Regions from separate parts of the Bradyrhizobium sp. Leaf396 genome, predicted to be linked through region 3. Evidence: riboswitches for the same ligand, from Rfam matches in the RefSeq annotation. Region 3 holds a riboswitch; each other region holds the start of a gene.
The links. A riboswitch is a leader RNA that binds a small molecule or an ion and turns the genes downstream of it on or off. The one in region 3 is predicted to bind cobalamin.

Region 1: linked by a shared signal. The riboswitch ahead of ASG57_RS11965 (ribonucleoside-diphosphate reductase subunit alpha) and the one ahead of ASG57_RS27725 (DUF1636 family protein) in region 3 are both predicted to bind cobalamin.
Region 2: linked by a shared signal. The riboswitch ahead of ASG57_RS17190 (TonB-dependent receptor) and the one ahead of ASG57_RS27725 (DUF1636 family protein) in region 3 are both predicted to bind cobalamin.

Annotation. Positions count from the first base shown of each region.
Region 1 covers NZ_LMQJ01000010.1:113,677-118,252, reverse strand. The annotation lists gene ASG57_RS11965 (ribonucleoside-diphosphate reductase subunit alpha) at 1-2,325, opposite strand, end outside; cobalamin riboswitch at 2,439-2,656, opposite strand; gene ASG57_RS11960 (hypothetical protein) at 2,676-3,224, opposite strand; gene ASG57_RS11955 (short-chain fatty acyl-CoA regulator family protein) at 3,286-4,576, opposite strand, start outside.
Region 2 covers NZ_LMQJ01000015.1:98,374-102,949, reverse strand. The annotation lists gene ASG57_RS17190 (TonB-dependent receptor) at 1-1,422, opposite strand, end outside; cobalamin riboswitch at 1,602-1,796, opposite strand; gene ASG57_RS17185 (alpha/beta hydrolase family protein) at 2,233-3,441, shown strand; gene ASG57_RS17180 (amidohydrolase family protein) at 3,674-4,576, shown strand, end outside.
Region 3 covers NZ_LMQJ01000045.1:54,444-59,019, reverse strand. The annotation lists gene cobD (threonine-phosphate decarboxylase CobD) at 1-309, shown strand, start outside; gene ASG57_RS27735 (cobyric acid synthase) at 298-1,746, opposite strand; gene cobO (cob(I)yrinic acid a,c-diamide adenosyltransferase) at 1,759-2,394, opposite strand; cobalamin riboswitch at 2,435-2,657, shown strand; gene ASG57_RS27725 (DUF1636 family protein) at 2,752-3,126, shown strand; gene cobW (cobalamin biosynthesis protein CobW) at 3,123-4,157, shown strand; gene cobN (cobaltochelatase subunit CobN) at 4,157-4,576, shown strand, end outside.

The sequences.
Region 1 (4,576 bases), on a different contig from region 3:
GGCGGTCGGCGCGATCGCCATGGTGTTGGAGTTGCGCATGCCGACGGTCATCACGCGCTGACGCAAGGTATCCCAATCGAGGCGACTCCCACGGTCGAGATCGACCGGCGCGCCGCGCGCCTCATCAACGATCTTGATGGAATCGAGCGGCAGGATTCCCTTGGACCAAAGCGATCCCTCATAGGACGGATAGCGCCCGCGCTCGGCCGCAAGATCGACGGACCCCGAAATCGCCCAATAGGAAATCGCCTCCATGCTTTCGTCGGCGAAGGCGACCGCTCCGTCCGAGGCGTAGGGCAGCCGGAGGATGTTGAGCACGTCCTGGAAGCCCATGATGCCGAGCCCGACCGGCCGATGGCGCAGGTTGGAATTGCGCGCTTCGGGGATGGTGTAAAAATTCACGTCGAGGACGTTGTCGAGCATCCGCATCGCGGTCGTCACGGTGCGCGCAAGATGCTCGTGGTCGAGCTTGCCGTCCGCGATGTGGTTGACGAGGTTGACCGAGCCGAGGTTGCAGACCGCAACTTCCGTGTTCGAGGTGTTGAGCGTGATCTCGGTGCAAAGGTTGGACGAATGCACGACGCCGCAATGCTGCTGCGGCGAGCGGAGATTGCACGGGTCCTTGAAGGTGATCCACGGATGCCCCGTCTCGAACAGCATGGTGAGCATCTTGCGCCAAAGGTCGACAGCGCGAAGCTGCCTGGTCACGCGCATTTCACCGCGCGCGGATCTGGCTTCATAGAAGGCGTAACGCTCGGCAAAGGCCTTGCCGGTGAGATCGTGGAGGTCGGGGGTTTCGTCCGGGGAGAACAGCGTCCAGGCGCCATCTTCTTCCACGCGCTGCATGAAGAGGTCCGGCACCCAATTGGCTGTGTTCATGTCATGGGTGCGGCGGCGATCGTCGCCTGTGTTCTTGCGAAGGTCGAGGAACTCCTCGATGTCCACATGCCAGGTTTCGAGATAGGCGCAGACCGCGCCCTTGCGCTTGCCGCCCTGGTTGACGGCAATCGCGGTATCGTTGGCGACTTTCAGGAATGGCACCACGCCCTGGCTTTCGCCATTGGTGCCCTTGATATGCGCACCAAGGCCGCGCACGCGCGTCCAGTCGTTGCCGAGCCCGCCCGCGTATTTGGAGAGCAGCGCATTGTCCTTGATGGCTTTGAAGATGCCGTCGAGATCGTCGGCGACGGTGGTGAGGAAGCAGGATGAGAGCTGCGAGCGCAGCGTGCCGGCGTTGAACAGCGTCGGCGTCGATGCCATGAAATCGAAGCTCGAAAGCAAGTTATAGAACTCGATCGCCTTTCCTTCACGGTCGATTTCACGCAAGGCTAGGCCGCAGGCGACGCGCATGAAGAAGGCTTGCGGCAGTTCGAACCGCGTGCCGCGCGCATGCAGGAAATAGCGGTCGTAGAGCGTCTGGAGGCCAAGGTAGTCGAATTGCAGGTCGCGCTCGGGCTTGAGGGCTTCGGCGAGACGCGCAAGGTCGAAGCGGCCGATTTCAGGATCGAGCAATTCATTCGTGATGCCGGTCTGCACATAGGCGCGGAAATATTCCGCATAACGCCCGGCCATTTCGGCCTGCGTCGCCTGTTCGGGCTGGCCCATCACGAAGCTCAGGGCTTCGCGGCGCAGCTTGTCCAACAGAAGCCGCGCGCTGGCCTTGGCGTAATCGGGATCGGTCTCGACGAGGGTGCGCGCGGCAAGGATCGGCGCCAGCGCCAGCTCATCCACGCTGATGCCGTCATAAAGATTGCGCTGGGCCTCTGTCAGGATGGCTTCGGCCGAGACACCGTCAAGCCCGGCGGACGCTTCCTCGACCACGGCGGCGAGGCGCTTGCTGTCGAGCGGCACCAGCGTGCCATCGGCGGTCTTCATATGCAGGGACGGCGTGGCGGTGGCCGCTTTGCCTTTGGTCTTTGTCTCCGCCTTGGCGCGTTCGCGCGCGCGATCCTCGCGGTACAGCACATAGGCGCGCGCGACCTTGTGATGCTCGCTTCGCATCAGCGCGAGTTCGGCCTGATCCTGGATGTCCTCGATATGGAAGGTGCGCCCGGCATCGGCGCGGCGCGTCAGGCTGGCGACGATCTGATCGGTCAGCTCAGCCACCACGTCATGGACGCGCCGCGACGCCGCGGCGCTGCTGCCCTCGACCGCAAGAAACGCCTTGGTCAGGGCGACGGTGATCTTGGAGGCGTCGAAGGGCGAAACCGATCCGTTGCGGCGAATGACCTGATAGCCCGGCTCGCTTGCGGGCGAAGCCGAAGCGGCAGGGTTAGACAAACGCACGACACGCGCGGCAGCGGCAGTTTCCGTTCCGAGAGACATTGGCTCAAGACCCCGTGGTTGTTGCGGGCCGGGGTCTAAGCGGAGGCGCATGCAGGAAGAGGAGCGGCGGATGCCGCAACCTGCCACGCGACCACCGGGACACCCCGCCCAGGGACGTTTCTGGTGTCGCGGCAGGTCTCCTGGCTCGCGGGTCTTAGCATCCGTCCGGTCTTCCCGAAATCGTGCGATTCCAGTGACGTAAAACGTGGACTTCAGCTCTCCGCTTACAGTTGCGGGGGCAGCACCGGCTTTGCCCAAAACATAGGCGCACCGGCTTCCCTCTTAGCTCCCGATATTGCGACTCGGGAGAACCGTGACCACCATATCTAGTAGTTTTATACGACTCGGTGTCAATAAATCGTTTCGACCGTCGTCACTGAATTCTCATAATTCACAGCCGCTCCGGAACCCTGCGCATCGGCTTTCCGCCAAGCCACGATGATCCCAGGGTTATTCGACAGGCGCGCGATTTCCTGGGGCGGATGCAGCGCAAAATGGATCGACTGCTGGCCACGGCGGAAGGAGCCTGTGCCTGACTTGGGAAGCCGTCCGTCCTTTGTCCAGCGCCGCCGCTCGCGCGGTGTGATCTCCAGAATCTCCTCAACGACCTTTGGATAAAGACGCTCCTGCCGGAAGGCATCCAGTGCTTCATCGATGGCGGACAGAAGATCAACGAGATCGATAGTGGCCTGCGGCGGGATCGTGGTCCGGATGCCTTCTTCCTTCGCCGATACCTTGAGCCGGTGCCGTCGCAGCAGGCCCGCAACCCGGCGGCGGGCTTCCCGCGCGCGGCGCGCGGAGCCAAGCGTCAATTCGCGCGGCGGCGTGAAGCTCAATACAATTCCGGCCGCGCCATCATCGATGGTGACATAGCGGCTATGCAGGGCGGCGACGCTCACGCGGTTCTTCCAGCAGCTTCATTCATGAGGGCGCGCACTCTCCCGCCGGGCGTCATCCGGGTCAACTCGCGGCGTAGGGTGCAAAGGCGCTGCGGTTTTCATCGGCGTGAAGGTGGCGGCCCACCGGCGGAAAGGCGCGCTGTGGGCAATTGGTCCTTTCGCAAATCCGGCAACCCGCGCCGATAGGCGTCGCGGCCATGGGGTTGGTGAGATCGAGGCCGTCCGAATAGACGAGACGGCCCGCATGCTGGAGATCGCAGCCGAGCGCAATGGCGAAGGTCTTGCGCGGCGCATGATACCCGCCCTGGCCGTGCGAGACGGCGCGCGCCACCCAGAGATAGGTGCGCTCGTCTGGCATGCGGGCGAGCTGCGTCAGGATGCGGTCCGGCTGCGCGAAGGCTTCATAGACGTTCCAGAGCGGGCAGGTGCCGCCGATGCGCGAGAAGTGAAAATCGGTCGCCGACTGGCGCTTGGAGATGTTGCCCGCGCGATCGACGCGGATGAAGAAAAACGGGACGCCGCGTGCGCCGGGCCGCTGAAGCGTGCTGAGCCGGTGGCACGCCGTCTCGAACCCGACACCGAAAGTCTGGCCGAGAAGATCGATGTCGTAGCGGCATGCTTCCGCCATGTCGCGGAAGGCCGAGTACGGCAACAGCAGCGCCCCCGCGAAATAATTGGCAAGGCCGATGCGCGCGAGGCGGCGGGATTCATCATCGGCAAAAGACCCCGCGGCCACGATGGCATTGATGGTTTCGCTCTGTTCGAGGAAGGCTAGCTGCGTTGCCATCTGGAAGGCTTGCTGGCCGGAGCGCAGGCGCCGTGAAAGACGCAACACGCCCGCGCTTTGATCGAACCTTCGCTGTGCGTCCTGCGATCCATCTTCGGAGGCCGCGACCAGCACACGGACGCCATGGCGCGTGGATAGCCGCGCCATCAACGCGGCGGCCATGTTGCCGGGCGGAAGATTTTCTTCGCGCGCGATGCGCTCGGCTTCTTCATCCAGCTCGGCGATGTAATTGTGTCGCGCATAGAAGAAGTCGCGCACTTCCTCGAACGGCGTCGATACCGCCGAGACGGCACGGTCCTGCCGGTCATCGCCGAGCCGGACCGCGAGCGCCGCCGATTGTTCGATCGCGCGGCGATAACGCCGATGGAGCGACACGAAGGCGCGGCCCACGGCTGGCATGTTGGAAGCAAGCGCCCGCAATTCGGCGGTGACGATCGCTTCGCCGATGACCGGATCGGACAGCGCCTCCTTGAGATCGCCGATCAGCCGCGCCTCGTCGTCTTCCGAGAAGAGCTGCACGTCGATGCCGAATGCGGCATTGAGCTTCAGCAGCACCGGCACCGTA
Region 2 (4,576 bases), on a different contig from region 3:
GGTCGGTTGATCCTGGCGGACGCCGGCAATCAAGGAGAACTGCTCGGTCACCGACAGCCTGTTTTCGGCAAACAGCGCATATTGGTTCGTCACGCTGCCGTAACCGGGAATCGTGGCGTTCGGACTGCTGAACGAGCCTGGGCTAAAGACGTAGGGGTTGACGGACGAAGCGCCGCCATAAGGAGAGTTGTTGGTGTGCGTGAAATTGATGCTGTTGACGTCGAAGCCCGCCAGGAATTCGTTGGCCATGCCAAGCACATGCCCGCGGAATTTCGTATCCATGCGATTGCCGACCTGCTGCTGATCGTGAAAGATCTCGATATAGCTGGCTCGGTCGATCAGGCCGGTGGCAGGGTTGTAGGCGTAGCTTTCGACGTCCTTCCAGTGCCGCTTGGAGTTCAAGTAGTAGAGAGTGTTCTGGATCGAGATGCCGTCGGCGGCTTGCCAGTCGGTCTTCACCTGGTTCCAGCTATCCTGGTAGCGGATGTGGCTGTCGCTGACGTTGTAGTTCTTGAAGCGAAGCGCTTCTTCGAGCTTGCCGTTGATCAACGGCGTGCCGAAGTACCGCGATGGATGGCGATCACCGTAGTCCGTGGACAGCGTCCAGGTGACGTCTTCGTTCTGCCGGACCTGGACCGCGGCATGAAGTGCAACGTTTGATGTGTTGTCGCGATCGACCCAGCCGTCCGACATGTTGCCGATGGCGGTGATCCGATAGGCGACGTTCTTGCTCACGGGACCGCCGCTGTCCACGGCAATCCGCCGCGTCATGTTGCTGTCCAGCGAGACCTCCGCCTCGTTGCGAGGGACCCACAAGGGCAGTTTCGAAACAATGTTGATGGCGCCGCCGACCGCACCTGCGCCGTACATCACCGACGCAGGGCCGCGTAGCACCTCGATGCGCTCGGTCGACCATGTGTCGAACGGAAAGGTCACCGTTCCCGCGCCGATATAGAGCTGTGTGCCGTCATAGAGCGTCATGACGGAGCCAAGGCCCGTGAAGCCGCGGGTGTTGAAGGAGACGCCGCCATTGCCCGGTGCCGGGCTCGCAGTGAAGCCGGTGGCGTTCTGCGTCACCGCGTCGAGAACGTTCTGCTGGCCGCGTTCGGAAAGCGTCTCGGCCGAAATCACCTCCACGCTGGCCGGCGTCTGCAATCGCGTCAGGCCCAGCCGGCTGCCGGCCGTGCTCGCGCCGGTGAGATTGAGCGTCGGTGCGGCGAATGCCGATCCCGCCGGGCTGGCTGTCGGAGCACGCGTTTCGGCGGCAGCCAGGTTTCGCTGTTGTCGTGAGCGCGCGAGACGCGCAGCCTCGCTGCGTCGGGTACTCCTGACATTCGGTGGCTTCGCCGATGGTGCCACCACGACCGGATCGAGCGTCTGGGCCGGGCCTGCGGATTGTGCCCAGCCATCGGTCGAAACCATGAGGCAGGAGAAAGCCGCTAAACAGAGCAACGCCCGCCGATGTCGTGGCGCAAATATTGTGCGGGAGGTCATCAATGGACTCGCGATAACGTGGCACGTCACCGCGAACGCAGCTTGGCCGCTGCCTCAAGAGCAAGGCAGCTCAACACTCACCAGGACACCCCGCCCAATGTGCTCGCGTGTGACCACGACTGACGGCAGGTCTCCTGGCTCGCGGGTCGCTGCCTTGCGCCGCCTTCCCAAGCTCGCGAGCTCAGTGGCGTTTGGCGAAGGCTCGCCGCTTACAGTTGCGGGGGCAGCCACGGCGTTGGGGAAATCCCGCACCGTATTCCCTATTGATCTCCCGAAGGAGAACCGTCGCAGTCACCCTAGTTTTATTTTCAAAGGGCTGTCAACTGGCTGTTCCCGACACGGTTCAGCGCGTCGCACCTTCATCGGCGACGCACGGATCGTCCACCGGGCGGTGTCGGGCGAAACACGAATCCGCTCTCAACTCTCCCCCCGAACATTATTCCATTCTACCTAATTCGGATCCAGCGTATTCGGCCAAGGGGGCGGTCGTACGTCGTCACGAGCGCTGGCTTGGTCGCGGTGGACGCGGCGGCATTGACGGCGGTTTGTTGCGTGCAAGGCGAGAGCGCGCTCGGATCGCGAGGGCGGACGGCGCCCATATCCGGCGAAGCCTCTTGGCGAAGCCGATAGCCTGCGTACGGCGAAACCGGCGGATTCCCAACGGCACAAGGCGTTGCGAAACACAATCTCAACGCAAATTGTCTAGGACCGGCCCATCCTCTCTCAATGGGTCCCTGCATGGCATTGCTCCCGCGCTTCTTCCTTCTCGTTCTGCTTCACGTCATCACCATTTGGCCGGCGGCGGCACAGGATGGTGAGCCCGTCAGATTGTCTGCTGCGATACAGTATCAGTTCATTGCGCGCTGGGATGTCGATCGGCTGAACAGGATTTTGCAAGCCGATACGCCCGCCTTCGCCGGTATCACCGTAACCTACAGTCCGGCGCGCAATCCCGTCCGGCTCTATCGCGTGACCTATTCGTCGGTGGTGCCCGAGCGCGGCAACAAGCCGACGGTCGCATCCGGACTGATTGCGATCCCGGAAGGACAGGCCACGTCGTTTCCGCTGTTGTCCTACGAGCACGGCACGGTCTACGGCAAGCAGCAGGTGCCTTCATTTCCCGACCAGTCACCCGAAACCCAGCTGATGATCGCGCAGTTCGCGGGGCAGGGATATGTCGTGATCGGAGCCGACTATTTCGGGATGGGCACGTCGGCAGAGACGGAAGGCTACATGGTGAAGGGAAGCCACCAGCAGGCGACCTACGACATGCTCGTGGCCAGCCGCGCCGTGTTGGATCATCTCAAACTCGCCACGACCAAGCTGTTTCTCGCCGGCTGGTCGCAGGGCGGATTCGTCACCATGGCGATGCTGGAGAAGCTCGAGCAAGCCGGCATCAAGGTTGACGCCGCGGCGACCGCCAGCGCGCCGGTCGACGTATTCGTGGCGCTGAACGGCTTTCTCAATTTTCCCCGCAAGAACGATGCGAGCTGGGTCAACTCGCTGTTCATCCTGTCGGCGTTCTCGTTCGAAAACTATTATGGCGTGCCCGGGCTGGCCCGCTCGCTGATCGCGGATGCCTATTACGACGTGGCACGCAAGGCTTATTTGCGTGAACCCTACGACGCCGCCGCCGTGCCGACGGACCTGCACAAGCTGCTCCGTCCCGACTATTTCGATCCGCAGTTCTTCGCAGCTTCGGCCTACGGCCGGCTCGTCGCGCAGACACAGGCCTATCGCTGGATCATCAAGAGCCCAGTGCGCAATTATTACGGCGAGACCGACGAGGCCATCAGTGTCGGCCTCGGCCGGCTCGCCATGACCTATCAGCAGGCGATCGGCAACGGCAATCCCGCGGTCGAAGCCGTCTCCACCGGTCCGACCACCCATCGCGGCACTTTTGCGACGGCTGTGCCGAAGTGGAAGGCATGGTTCGACGGGCTTTGATGCGGCCGTCATGGCCGGGCTCGCCCCGGGCATCCACGTTCTTCGCACTCAGCGGATGGCGGGGACGAGCCCGGCCGTGGCGCTGTGTATCCATTGCTCATATCCGAAGGGCATGCATCGCTCTGCATGCCGCCTTGGCGTCGCCGGAGGTGGTCGTTGCAGTGAAAATCTGTCTTGATGGGGGCCGGGATGAGGCCGGCAGATGCGACGGCCTTCGTGGTGGAGTGACGACATGAGCGGGTTGGTGATCTCTGGCGGCCGGGTGGTGGATCCCGCGAGCGGGATGGATGCCATCGGCGATGTAGCGGTGGTGGACGGCAGGATCGCCGCCGTCGGCACTGGCCTCGGCGGCGCCGAGCGGGTGATCGATGCGACCGGGCTCGTGGTCGCGCCGGGCTTCATCGACCTGCACGCGCATGGCCAGTCGATTCCGGCCGACCGCATGCAGGCGTTCGACGGCATTACGACCACCCTCGACCTCGAAGCCGGCGTGCTGCCCGTCGGGTCCTGGTATGAGAGCCAGGCCAGGAAGGGGCGCGTGCTGAACTACGGCGCTGCCACCAATTGGGCCTTTGCCCGCATCGGCGCGATGACCGGCTCAAACGCGGAGAGTTCGCTGGAGGCGTTCGGCAATGCCATGCGGGATCGCCGCTGGATCGACAATGTTGCAACGGATGCGGAGGTCTCAGGCATCCTGGAGCGTCTCGCACGCGGCCTGAACGAAGGCGGCATCGGCATCGGCATTCTGAACGCTTACGCGCCGGGAGCCGGCGTGCAGGAGCTGACCGCGGTGTGCCAGCTCGCAGCCGCGCAGAACGTGCCGACCTTCACGCACGTGGCCTTCATGTCGCGCATCGATCCCGAAAGCGCGGTGGAAGCCTATATCCGCCTGATCGGCTATGCCGGCGCTACCGGCGCCCACATGCACATCTGCCATTTCAATTCGTCGAGCAAGACCGACGTCGAACGCTGCCGCGTGCTGATCGCGAAAGCACAGGCGCAGGGGCTGCCGATCACCGTCGAGGCCTACCCCTACGGCACCGGCTCGACCGTGCTGGCGGCCGCCTTCTTCAGCGATCCCGAGTTCGTCGAGCGCAACGGCACCGGCTATGATTCCGTGCAGCGCGTCACCGAT
Region 3 (4,576 bases):
TCGGGCGCGGCCATCGCGATCGGCTGCCGCGCATTGCGTGATGACGCTTGGGCCATTGCGACCACAGCGCGCCTCTTGCGAGACTGTGCTCGCCTCGATGACATGGTGCAGTCGCAAGGCTGGCAGCTTCTCGGGGGCACGCCGCTGTTTCGACTGTACGAAACGCCCGACGCACGTGGCGCGCAGGAGAAGCTTGCGCGCAATCAGATCTGGTCGCGCGTGTTTGCAGGAGCGCCGACACGGTTGCGCCTCGGGCTTCCCGGCAATGAAGCTGAATGGATCCGCCTCTCCGAGGTCCTAGCGCGCTAGCGCGAGCAAACTGTCGACATCGAGATGCGTTTCGATGTGATCGGCGAGGGCATCGAGCGCGCTCTCGACCCTGGCGTGATAGGGCTCGTCGCCTGCGGGAATGTCGAGCTTTGCCAGATACGCCTTGCGGAACGCGTCCGACGTGAACAGACCGTGCAGATAACTGCCTTGCACGCGTCCCTCGCGGGAGATCGCACCCTCCGGCTTGCCGTTCAGTGTCGCGAAGGGACGGGCGCAATCAGGCCCATCGGTGCGGCCGATGTGGATTTCGTAGGCCTCGATCGGCTGGTTCGTTGAGACATGCACGGCAGCAACCCGCGTTAGCGTCTTCACGGGGCTCATCACCGTCGTCACGTCCAGAAGTCCGAGGCCTGGTGTCTCGCCCGCAGGGCCCTCGATGCCATCGGGGTCGGCGACGTTGCGCCCGAGCATCTGATAACCGCCGCAGAGGCCGAGCACGTGGCCGCCCCTGCGATGATGTGCGAGGAGATCGATGTCCCAGCCCTGTGCACGCAGGAAGGCGAGGTCGCCGCGCGTGGACTTCGAGCCGGGAACGATGACGAGACGAACGTCGCCGGGAATCGCTTCGCCCGGCCGCACCATGACGAGATCGACGCCCGCCTCGAGCTTGAGCGGATCGAGATCGTCGAAATTGGCGATCCGCGACAGCGCCAGGCACGCGATCTTGCATCGGCCCGGCTTGCGCGCGTCGGTGAGGCCCAGCGCATCCTCGGCCGGCAGCTCGCCGGCGCGCGCGAACCAGGGCAGCACGCCAAGGCCGCGCCATGTGGTCCTTGCTTCGATCAGCTTGTAGCCGTCGTCGAACAATGTGGGATCGCCGCGAAACTTGTTGATGACAAATCCACGGATCATCGCGGCATCATCGGAGTCGATCACCGTCTTGATGCCGACGAGCTGGGCGATGACCCCGCCGCGATCGATGTCGCCGACCAGCACGACCGGCACGCCGGCCTTGCGCGCAAAGCCCATATTGGCGATGTCGGCCTTGCGCAGATTCACCTCGGCCGGACTGCCGGCGCCTTCGACCAGCACGAGATCGGCGCGGGCCTTCAGCCGCTCGAAGCTCTCCAGCACTGCGCCCATCAGTGACGGCTTCATCGCCGCATAGTCGCGTGCTCGCGCCGTCGCAATGCGCTTGCCATGCACGACCACCTGCGCACCGACATCGGTCTCCGGCTTGAGCAGCACCGGGTTCATGTCGGTATGCGGCTCGACACCCGCGGCGAGCGCCTGGAGCGCCTGGGCGCGGCCGATCTCGCCGCCATCGACGGTGACGGCGGCATTGTTCGACATGTTCTGCGGCTTGAACGGGAGCACGCGCAGGCCGCGGCGCGTGAAGGCGCGCGCGAGGCCGGCGACGATGAGCGATTTGCCCACGTCCGAGCCGGCCCCCTGGATCATCAGCGCTCGTGCCATCGCGAGGTTGTCTCAGAACTCGACGCCGGCCTGCGCCTTGATGCCGGAGCGGAACGGGTGCTTGACCAGCGTCATTTCGGTGACGAGGTCGGCGATCTCGATCAGCTCGTCCTTGGCGTTGCGCCCGGTGAGCACGACATGCGTCATCTCTGGCTTCCGCGTGGTCAGGAATTCGACCACCTCTGTGATATCGAGATAATCGTAGCGCAGCGCGATGTTGATCTCGTCGAGCACGACCATGCGCAGGCTCTCATCGAGGATCAGTTCCTTGGCCTTCTCCCAGCCGGCGCGTGCGGCGGCGATGTCGCGGGCGCGGTCCTGAGTCTCCCAGGTGAAACCCTCGCCCATCGCATGGAACTGGCAGAGATCGCCGAAATGCCCGGTGAGCAGGCGCCGCTCGCCGGTGTCCCAGGCGCCCTTGATGAACTGCACCACCGCGCAGGGCAGGCCATGCGCGACGCAGCGAACGATCATGCCGAATGCCGAGGAGGATTTTCCCTTACCCGCGCCGGTATGGACGATGATCAGGCCCTTTTCGCCGCTCTTGGTCGCCATGATCTTGTCGCGGGCGGCCTTCTTCTTTGCCATTTTCTGGGCGTGACGGGCCTCGCTTTCCTCGGTCGTTTGGGTCTCCGGTTCAGGCGTCATCGGTCCCGGTCCTTCGGCTTGACAAGTGGCTGCCACCGGCAAATGGTGGCCCGGCGTTGGTTCCTGTCCTATGACAGGCGAAGAGGGAATGCGATAGGGTCCGAATCCGCAAGATCCGGATCCAAAATGCAGCCGCCCCCGCGACCGTGACCGGAGAGATGCCCGAAGCCACTGACTCCCGAAAGGGAATCGGGAAGGCGGGGATCGAGGGGCCAAAACCCTGCTCCGCAAGCCGGGAGACCTGCCAGCGCGGACGATTTTGGACCGGCGGACGGGGTGTTCCGCGACGGGGAAACGGCCTCTCAAGTCAGGGTCCGTGCGCCTCTTCGCCTCCCGCTGTTTATTCTGGAAGAGGCGATGACCGTCACACTTCACGTCTGCATCACCTGCCGCGCCGGCCAGACGCTCGGCGAGGGCGAGGCCACGCCAGGCAACCGGTTGCACGCTGCGATCCTCGAGGCCGGCGTGCCCGACGGCGTCAATGTGGTTCCCGTCGAATGCCTCTCGGCGTGCAGCCAGGGCTGCTCGGTCGCGCTCAGCGCACCGGGACGCTGGTCCTATGTCTATGGCCGCTTATCCGATGTGAATGCGCGCGACGTGGTCGCTGGCGCTGCGGCCTATGCGGCCGCTCCCGACGGGCTCGTGCCATGGCGCAGCCGCCCCGAGATCTTCCGCAAGCAGTCGCTTGCGCGCATTCCCCCGATTCCCGCCGTGCCGGAGGCCGCCGAATGAATTCGCTTGCAAAAGTCCCCGTCACGGTGGTCACGGGGTTCCTCGGCTCCGGCAAGACCACGCTGATCCAGCACCTGCTCAGCAATGCAGGCGGCAAGAAGCTCGCCGTGCTCGTCAACGAATTCGGCAGCGAGGGCGTCGATGGCGAGATCCTGAAATCCTGCGCCGACGCCAATTGCCCGGAAGAGAACATCGTCGAGCTCGCCAATGGCTGCATCTGCTGCACCGTGGCCGACGATTTCATTCCGACGATGGAGCAGCTGTTGGCTCGCCCGGTGCGGCCCGATCATATCCTGATCGAAACGTCGGGCCTCGCGCTGCCCAAGCCGCTCTTGAAGGCGTTCGACTGGCCGGAGATCCGCTCGCGCATCACGGTCGACGGCGTCGTCGCGCTCGCCGACGCCGAGGCCGTCGCGGCCGGCCGCTTCGCGCCGGACCCGGCTGCGGTCGAAGCGCAGCGCGCCGCGGACGACAATCTCGATCACGAGACGCCGCTGTCCGAAGTGTTCGAGGACCAGATCGCCTGCGCCGACATCGTGCTGCTGACCAAGGCCGATCTTGCGGGGAAGGCCGGGGTGGAAGCTGCCAGGGCCGCGATCACCGCCGAGATGCCGCGCCGCGTCCCGATGCTCGCCGTGACGGACGGCGCGATCGATGCGCGCGTCATCCTCGGCCTTGGCGCCGCCGCCGAGAACGATCTCGCCGCGCGTCCCTCGCATCATGACGGCGAGGAGGAGCACGAGCATGACGACTTCGCCTCTGTCGTGATCGATCTGCCTGAGGTGGCCGACATCGATGCGCTGGTCGCCTCGGTTCAGAAGCTGGCGCGCGAGCAGAACGTGCTGCGTGCCAAGGGCTATATCGCGGTCGCGGGCAAGCCGATGCGGCTGTTGTTGCAGGCTGTCGGCGAGCGCGTGCGCCATCAATTCGACAAGCCCTGGGGGCCGGGAGCCAGGCAGTCGAGGCTAGTCGTGATCGGCGAGCACGGCGACATCGACGAGGCCGCGATCAAGGCGGGATTGGGAGTCTGATGCACGTCGTCTTCCGCGAGAGCCGCGGTCTCGAGGAGACCGCGACGCCAAGGGACATCGGTCAGGACCCGGCCGATCTCGTGGTGCTCTCGTATTCGGATTCCGACCTCGCCGCGTTCGCAGCCGGCTGGCGGCGTGGCCGCAACAGCCTGCCGTCGCTGCGGCTCGCCAATCTCGCGGAGCTGCGCCATCCGCTGTCGATCGACACTTATGTCGAGCGCACGCTGTCGTACGCGCGCGGCATCCTGGTGCGGCTGATCGGCGGTGAGTCCTATTGGTCCTACGGGCTCGCGGCCCTCCAGCAATTGGCGAAGGATCGCGACATCGTGCTGGCGGTGCTGCCGGCCGATGGCCGCGATGACATACGGCTCGATGCGTACTCGACCTTGCCGGTCTCGACGCTGCGGCGGCTCAAGGTG